Regions from separate parts of the Streptomyces sp. NPDC058246 genome, predicted to be linked through region 2. Evidence: riboswitches for the same ligand, from Rfam matches in the RefSeq annotation. Region 2 holds a riboswitch; the other holds the start of a gene.
The links. A riboswitch is a leader RNA that binds a small molecule or an ion and turns the genes downstream of it on or off. The one in region 2 is predicted to bind S-adenosylmethionine.
Positions count from the first base shown of each region.

Region 1: linked by a shared signal. The riboswitch ahead of thrC (threonine synthase) and the one ahead of ACFVXA_RS35990 (putative leader peptide) in region 2 are both predicted to bind S-adenosylmethionine.

Region 1 is NZ_JBHVWZ010000008.1:156,057-159,914, forward strand. Features, by position in the region: gene ACFVXA_RS14680 (cold-shock protein) at 174-377, opposite strand; gene ACFVXA_RS14685 (ubiquitin-like small modifier protein 1) at 839-1,114, opposite strand; gene thrC (threonine synthase) at 1,239-2,519, opposite strand; SAM riboswitch class I at 2,537-2,693, opposite strand; gene ACFVXA_RS14695 (glucosyl-3-phosphoglycerate synthase) at 2,884-3,828, shown strand.
Region 2 is NZ_JBHVWZ010000039.1:51,124-54,981, reverse strand. Features, by position in the region: gene ACFVXA_RS35995 (amino acid ABC transporter permease) at 1-528, opposite strand, end outside; SAM riboswitch class IV at 861-969, opposite strand; SAM riboswitch class IV at 1,098-1,244, shown strand; gene ACFVXA_RS35990 (putative leader peptide) at 1,281-1,346, shown strand; gene ACFVXA_RS35985 (glutathione S-transferase C-terminal domain-containing protein) at 1,526-2,296, shown strand; partial or broken gene ACFVXA_RS35980 (serine hydrolase domain-containing protein) at 2,306-2,548, opposite strand; gene ACFVXA_RS35975 (ABC transporter ATP-binding protein) at 2,687-3,847, shown strand; gene ACFVXA_RS35970 (ABC transporter permease) at 3,844-3,858, shown strand, end outside.

The sequences.
Region 1 (3,858 bases), on a different contig from region 2:
CGGGAACGCGAACGGGGCGGGTCCGGGAACGCGAGTGGGGCGGGCCCGGGGACGCGAGTGGGGCGGGCCCGGGGACGCGAACGGAAGCGGGCCGGGGAACGCACGAGGGGTCCGCATCCCAGGTGGGATGCGGACCCCTCGGCGTGAGTGCGTCGTTGGCCGTTCGCGCCGGATCAGACGGCGAGCTTGACCATGTCCGCCTGCGGACCCTTCTGGCCCTGCGAGATCTCGAACTCCACTCGCTGACCCTCTTCAAGGGTGCGGTAGCCGTCCATCTGAATCGCGCTGTAGTGCACGAAGACGTCCGCACCACCGTCGACCGCGATGAAGCCGTACCCCTTCTCCGCGTTGAACCACTTGACGGTGCCCTGAGCCATGCCTAACTCCCCTATTACTGGCCCTTGCACAGATCCACACTTCGCGGATCCGGGTCAGACCTCACCCCCCAACGGTTGGGGGTGTGCGCCGGAACGCGTCGACCGCGGCTGAATGTATCTGTCCAACTGCCGTCTGCAACAGGTCAATCGGACGAGAATTCTGGGCACGACCGATCGGGAATATGCGGAGAATTTGCGAAGATTCAGGGCAAGTCGGGCCCCGTAAATGCCATAAACGGCTCAAAGACATGGGGCACATTGGCTACTTCTTATCGGGTGTCGCACAGGTACTCATATGCGTCCGGCATGAAAAGCGAAGCAGCTTCCCCAACTGTACCGCGCTCAACCATGCAGAATTGCCCCCTCCGTTTCTCTCACGGAGAGGGCAATTCGATGAACTCTTGGTAATGAGCGTTACCTACGGTAACAATCTCACCCTGGGTGACGGGCGTCGGCGCCGCTCAGCCGCCGGCCACGGCCGGGATGATCGAGACGCCCGCACCGTCGGGCGTAGCCGTCTCCAGCCCCTGCTCGAACCGCACGTCGTCGTCGTTGACGTACACGTTGACGAACCGGCGCAGCTTGCCCTGGTCGTCCAGGACGCGCGCGGCGATGCCCGTGTGGTTCTTCTCCAGGTTCTCGATGACCTCGGCGAGGGTCGCCCCCTCGGCACTCACCTCGGCCTGCCCGCCCGTGTAGGTGCGCAGGATGGTGGGGATACGGACGTTGACGCTCATGGGGTACGACCTCCGGTCTGATGGTCTACGGCTGTGGAGCGCCCCCGTCAGGGGCGCGGGGCTGTGACAGCTGCGGCTCCGCCGTATGGGCGCGACCAGCCCCCACCGGCCCGCGGCGAAACGCTTAAGCGAGACCAGCCTCGCGGAAGGACTCCAGGTTGGGACGGATGGTCGCGGTGAGCCCGGTACCGGCCACCGCGTCCAGCGTCTTGAGACCATCACCCGTGTTGAGGACGACGGTCGTGAGCGTCGGGTCGAGCAGCCCGTTCTCGATCAGCTTCTTGGTGACACCGACGGTCACGCCACCGGCGGTCTCCGCGAAGATGCCCTCGGTGCGCGCGAGGAGCTTGATCGCGTCGACGACCTGCTCGTCGTCGACGTCCTCCACCGCACCGCCCGTACGCCGCGCGATGTCGAGCACGTACGGCCCGTCGGCCGGGTTGCCGATGGCGAGCGACTTGGCGATGGTGTTCGGCTTCTGCGGCCGTACGACGTCGTGGCCCGCCTTGTAGGCGACGGACACCGGCGAGCAGCCCTCGGCCTGGGCGCCGAAGATCTTGTACGGCTTGTCCTCGACGAGCCCGAGCTTGATCAGCTCCTGGAGACCCTTGTCGATCTTCGTGAGCTGGGATCCGGAGGCGATCGGGACGACCAGCTGGTCGGGGAGCCGCCAGCCGAGCTGCTCGCAGATCTCGTACGCGAGGGTCTTGGAGCCCTCCGCGTAGTACGGCCGCAGGTTGACGTTGACGAAGCCCCAGCCCTCGCCGGCCGGGTCGCCGATCAGCTCGGAGCAGAAGCGGTTCACGTCGTCGTAGTTGCCCTCGATGCCGACGAGTTCGCCGCCGTAGATCGCGGCCATGACGACCTTGCCCTGCTCCAGGTCGTGCGGGATGAACACGCAGGAGCGGAAGCCGGCGCGGGCGGCGGCGGCACCCACGGCACCGGCGAGGTTGCCGGTGGAGGAGCAGGAGAGCGTGGTGAAGTCGAAGGCGCGGGCGGCCTCGATGGCCTGGGCGACCACGCGGTCCTTGAAGGAGTGCGTCGGGTTGCCGGAGTCGTCCTTCACATACAGCCCGCCGGTCACGCCCAGCTCGCGCGCCAGGTTGTCGGCCTTGACGAGCTTGGTCCAGCCGGGGTTGATGTTCGGCTTCTCGGCGACGTCCGCGGGGACGGGCAGGAGCGGCGCGTAGCGCCAGATGTTCGCGGGGCCCGCTTCGATGCGCTTGCGGAGTTCTTCGGTCTCGTAGGCCGAGAAGTCGTACGCGATCTCCAGCGGGCCGAAACACTCCTCGCAGGCGAAGACCGGTCCGAGCGGGACGCGGTGGCCGCACTCGCGGCACGAGAGAGCCGCGGCGGGACCCAGATCGACGGAGTTCGTGGTGCTTGCAACAGTCTGCGCAGCCATGGAGGCGAGGCCCTTTCTCCTCATCTTCCTCACGACGCACTTCGCCGTGAGACGGATTTGGCACCTTCCCTAGCCGGGAGCCTCGCGGAGCGATCGACATCGATCGGTACGAGACCGGCTGGAGGGTTGCCGGGGCTTCAACGGGCCGTATCCCTCTGCCCCTCTGGATGAGCGGTATTCGGTTGTTGAACTATTGAGCACTATGAGTGCCGATGATCTACACCGATGATCTACGCAATGCGATGGTCATCCGCGTTGTTCAAGACTGTAACCGAAGGCCAGGACAGTTGAGATAGTCGTCCGAACCGCGAGATGGATCACACCGTGAGACACCGGGTGATCAGACAGTGAGGAGCCGCAGACTGTGCTGAAGGAAGTCGAGCGCTGGCTGAGCACACGCTCCTGGTCCGTGACCGATCGCCCGCTCCACCAGCTCATGGCCGCGAAGCGCACCACAGGGTCGACGGTCAGCGTCGTACTGCCCGCGCTCAACGAGGAGGAGACCGTCGGCGAGATCGTCGCGGTCATCCGCCACGATCTGATGCAACAGGTGCCCCTCGTCGACGAGATCGTCGTCGTCGACTCGGGCTCGACGGACCGCACCTCCGAGGTGGCCGCCGCCGCGGGCGCGCGGGTCGTGCACCGGGACGAGATCCTGCCGCGCATCCCGACCGTGCCCGGCAAGGGCGAGGTCCTGTGGCGGTCGCTCCTGGTGACGAGCGGGGACATCGTCTGTTTCATCGACGCGGACCTCAAGGAGTTCTCGTCCGACTTCGTCACCGGGATCGTGGGCCCGCTGCTCACCGAGCCCGGCGTGGACCTCGTCAAGGCGATGTACGACCGTCCGCTGGGCGGCGCCGCGGGTCAGGGCGGCCGCGTCACCGAACTGATGGCCCGCCCCCTGCTCAACATGCACTGGCCGCAGCTCGCCGGCTTCGTCCAGCCGCTCGGCGGCGAGTACGCCGCGCGCCGCTCCCTGCTCGAACAGCTCCCCTTCCCCGTCGGGTACGGGGTCGAGCTGGGCATGCTCGTCGACGCCCTGCACCTGGTGGGCCTCGACGCGCTCGCCCAGGTCGACGTGGGCGAGCGCAAGCACCGCCACCAGGACGGCCAGGCCCTTGGCCGCATGTCCGCCGCGATCTACCGCACCGCCCAGCTCCGGCTGGCCCGCGGGCACCTCATCCGCCCGTCGCTCACGCAGTTCGAGCGGGGCGAGGAGGGCTTCGAGCCGCGCACCTACTCCGTGGACACGGAGGAACGTCCGCCGATGGTGGAAATCTCCGAATACGTGAAACGGAGGGCCGCGTAGGACACGCCCCGTCAGGGGCGCGGGGCTGTG
Region 2 (3,858 bases):
GTTGAGGCTGAGGCCGATGACGGCGACCGTCATGTCGGTGGCGAGCCGCGACTCGTCGAAGCTGACGAAGGCCGGCCCGAACGGCACGCCGAGGCTCAACGTCTTGTACAGGGCACTGAAGTTGTAGAGGAAGATCAGCACGACGATCAGCGGCACGGAGCGGAACAGCCAGGTGTACACCCAGCTCACCGCGCGCAGCACCGGGCTCCCGGAGAGCCTGGCGAGGGCGAGCAGGACCCCGCCGAGCAGCCCCAACACCGCGCTGAGCGCGGCCACTTCGAGGGTGATGACGAGGCCGTCGAGAATGGTGGGCCGCAGGAACCAGTAGCGGAAGCGGTCCCACTGGTAGAAGGGGTTCGTGGCCAGGCCGTGGATGATCTGGGCGACCAGGACCAGGACGACGGCCGTGCTGATCCAGCGGCCCGGCCTGCGCAGCGGCAGCACGCGTTGCGCGGTGAGCGGCTTCGCCGGGGAGTCGGCGGGCGGTGCCTCGGCAACGGACACGGCCACGCCAGGGGGTTCACTCATGAGGGCTCCAGCGGAGTCGGACACCCCGGGGCGCGGCGTGGGCGGCACCGCGGCGCGCAGGGGACGGCCGCGGATGACGCAGAGCGGGAGGACGCCGGTACCGGGGGCTGGGCGGGCAGAGGGCACACCGCGGCAGCGGTGCGCGTCAGGGGTTCAGAACGCCGTCAGCCTTGACAGCGGGGACAGCCCGCAGCGGTACACAGGGCACTGTTGACGCGGAGCAGGTCGACGCAGCGGTTCGCGCACAGCAGGACGCAGCCGTGGGGCCGTCGTGCGGCCGTCCTCGAAGCTGCGTCCATCGCCGTCTCCGTCACTGTTCCCCGCCCGTGGGCGGCTCGCGCTTACCGAAAGCCTTCCGGTCCGGTCGTCACCTGGGGCACCCCACCGCGTCGCGAGGGTTGCCGGCCAGCGAGCCAGGGCTTGTCGCTGACACTCATGACCGATCTGCGGCGTAAGTTAGGCACGCCGGGAAACCGATGTCAACGTGTTCCGGCCCGAATGACCACGTGGTGAGACCGGCTACACGCCTTCTTGACGGCTTCGTACGGTGCACTGACACTGACGAGGACGGTCACGATTGTCAGCGCCTCGTCCCGCAGCCTTCGCTGCGCGACGCGGTGATCGGCCCCGGCCCGCTGACAGGCAACCCTTCCACCGCGACGGGGTGCCCCGGGTGACGACCGGGTCCCGCCGGTGCGGCGGGACAAGCGTGGTCTCGCAACTCGCGGGCCCTGGAAGCGGGACCGGTGGGAATGCCCAGGAACAACCTGACGAGACGTCTGCACATCGACTTGTTGCGGGTCTCCAGCGCGTACTAGTCCGGCCGCTCCGAGCCGGTACGCAAGCGCAGTCACTCCGTTCCGCCGCTGCCGCCCATGAGGCGGCCGGGGCTTCGTCGTTCCCCTGGAGAGTCATGCCCAAGACAGTTTCGCGCGCCGCAAACCCAGGCACCTCCGGCACGTGTGCCAGCCCGGCCGGCACAGACGCCCCGGCCTCGGTGGCCACAGACACCTGCGCGTCAACTCCGCCCGCACCGTGCCCGGTTGCGACATCCGGCAGCACCGTTCGCTCCTGGGGCGCCGCGCCGTCCGCGTCCCCTCGCCCGCCCCGCATCCGCAGCCGCATCGCCGCCGGCGCCGCCGGCGGTTTCTACCCGGCGCCGCACCGCTATCAGTTGTATCTCTCCGCCGGCTGTCCGCGCTCGCTGCGCCTTGCGATCACTCTCCGCCTGCTCGGCCTCCAGGACTCCCTCGCCACCACGATCCTGACGCACCCCACCGAGACACCCGACGCGTTCACCTCGCTGCGGAGTGCCTACGAGGCCACCTGGCACCACTACGAGGGCCCGCTGACCGCGCCCGCGCTGTGCGACCGCTGGAGCGGCCGCGTCGTCAGCAATCACACCCCTGACATCCTGCGCGACCTCGCCGGCCTGCTGACCGGCCACGACGAGGCGTGCGTCCCGCCGCTGCATCCGCCGGCCCTCGCCGCGGACATCGACGCCCTGCGCGAACGCCTCGACCGGGACGTCACGCCGACCGCACAGCCGACGGCCCGTTCGGCGACGCTGGATCTGCTGGACCTGCAACTCGCCACGCGGACCTATGTGTTGGGCGAGGAGCTGACAGCGGCCGACGTGGACCTCTGGGCCGCGCTCACCCACCTCTCCACGCCCGAGCCCCTGTCCCGGCACAGCCATCTCCGCGCCTACGTGCACCGCCTCGACGAGCACCCCGCCTTTCGGCTGGAGTTCCATGGAAATACCTGACTGGTAGCCGCTCGCGGAGCCGGGCTCCCACAACGGCTGCTGCGCCGCGACGATCGCGCACATGGCGTCCCAGTCGCACAGCTCGGCCGGGGTGATGGCGGCGGGCAGCTGCGGGACGCCGACCCCGTGGGTCAACGCGTCGCGTACCGTGGCGCGTTCCTTGCCGTGGGCGCCGAACTCGGGCCAGTAGTGGGCGATCGGGGTGTCGTAGTCGAGCAGTCCGCGTTCGGCGAGGACGTGGACGAGGGTGGCGGTGAAGCCCTTGCCGAGGCCTAACCTGCCGTGACAACCCGCCGAAGCCCCGAACGAACATCAACTGGCTAGACTACGCACCCTCGTGCACGCGATCGCGCCACATGCGAGCAAAGCCGTTCCCGAAGGGTTTCGAGCTTGATAGCCATCGAAGAGGTCAGCAAGCGATACGCCGACGGCACGGTGGCCGTCGATCGCCTGTCACTCCAGATACCGGACCACTCCATCACCGTTCTCGTCGGACCCTCGGGCTGCGGCAAGACCACCACGCTGCGCATGATCAACCGCATGGTCGAACCCACCAGCGGCACGATCCGGGTCGACGGCGAGGACATCCTGCGCCGGCCGGTCAACGCGCTGCGCCGTTCCATGGGTTACGTCATCCAGAACGCCGGACTCTTCCAGCACCGCACGATTCTCGACAACATCGCCACGGTGCCGCGGCTGCTCGGCTGGTCCAAGCAGCGCGCCCGGGCCCGCGCGGCCGAACTCATGGAACGGGTCGGCCTCGACCCGGGCATGGCCCGCCGCTATCCCTACCAGCTCTCCGGCGGCCAGCAGCAGCGGGTGGGCGTCGCCCGCGCACTGGCCTCGGACCCGCCGATCCTGCTCATGGACGAACCGTTCTCCGCGGTCGACCCGGTCGTGCGCCGCGGCCTCCAGGAGGAGTTGCTCCGCATCCAGGGCGAACTCGGCAAGGCGATCGTGTTCGTCACGCACGACATGGACGAGGCCATCAGGATCGGCGACCGCGTCGCCGTGCTGCGCACCGGTGGCAGGCTCGCCCAGTTCGCCGCCCCCGAGGAGCTGTTGGCGTCGCCCGCCGACCCGTTCGTGGAGGAGTTCCTGGGCGCCGACCGGGGCATCCGCGGGCTGTCGTTCCTGTCCACCCGCGAACTCGCACTCGACCGCTCCCGGGTCTTCCCCGTCGGCTCCGACTGGCAGGAGATCGCCGGGCGCGACAAGACGCGGGCGCCGGTGCTCGTGACCGACGCCGGCGGCGAACCGCTCGGCTGGGCCGACCTCACCACGTGGGGCGGCGACGTCCAGGCCCTCGAACCGTACGGGCAGAGCTTCGAGGTGGGCCGGGACTCACTGCGGGTCGCCCTGGACCGGGCCGTCCTGTCCCCCACCGGTCAGGCGGTCGCGGTGGACGGGGCGGGACAGGTGCTCGGGATCGCCGGACAGGAGACCGTCGCCGCGGCGATCCGCGCCGCCCGGCGGCGACAGGCCACCGAGTCCGCCGAGGGCCCGTCGGACTCCCGGCAGGAGCCGTCCCCGACGAAGGCCGTGCGATGAACGGCTTCTTC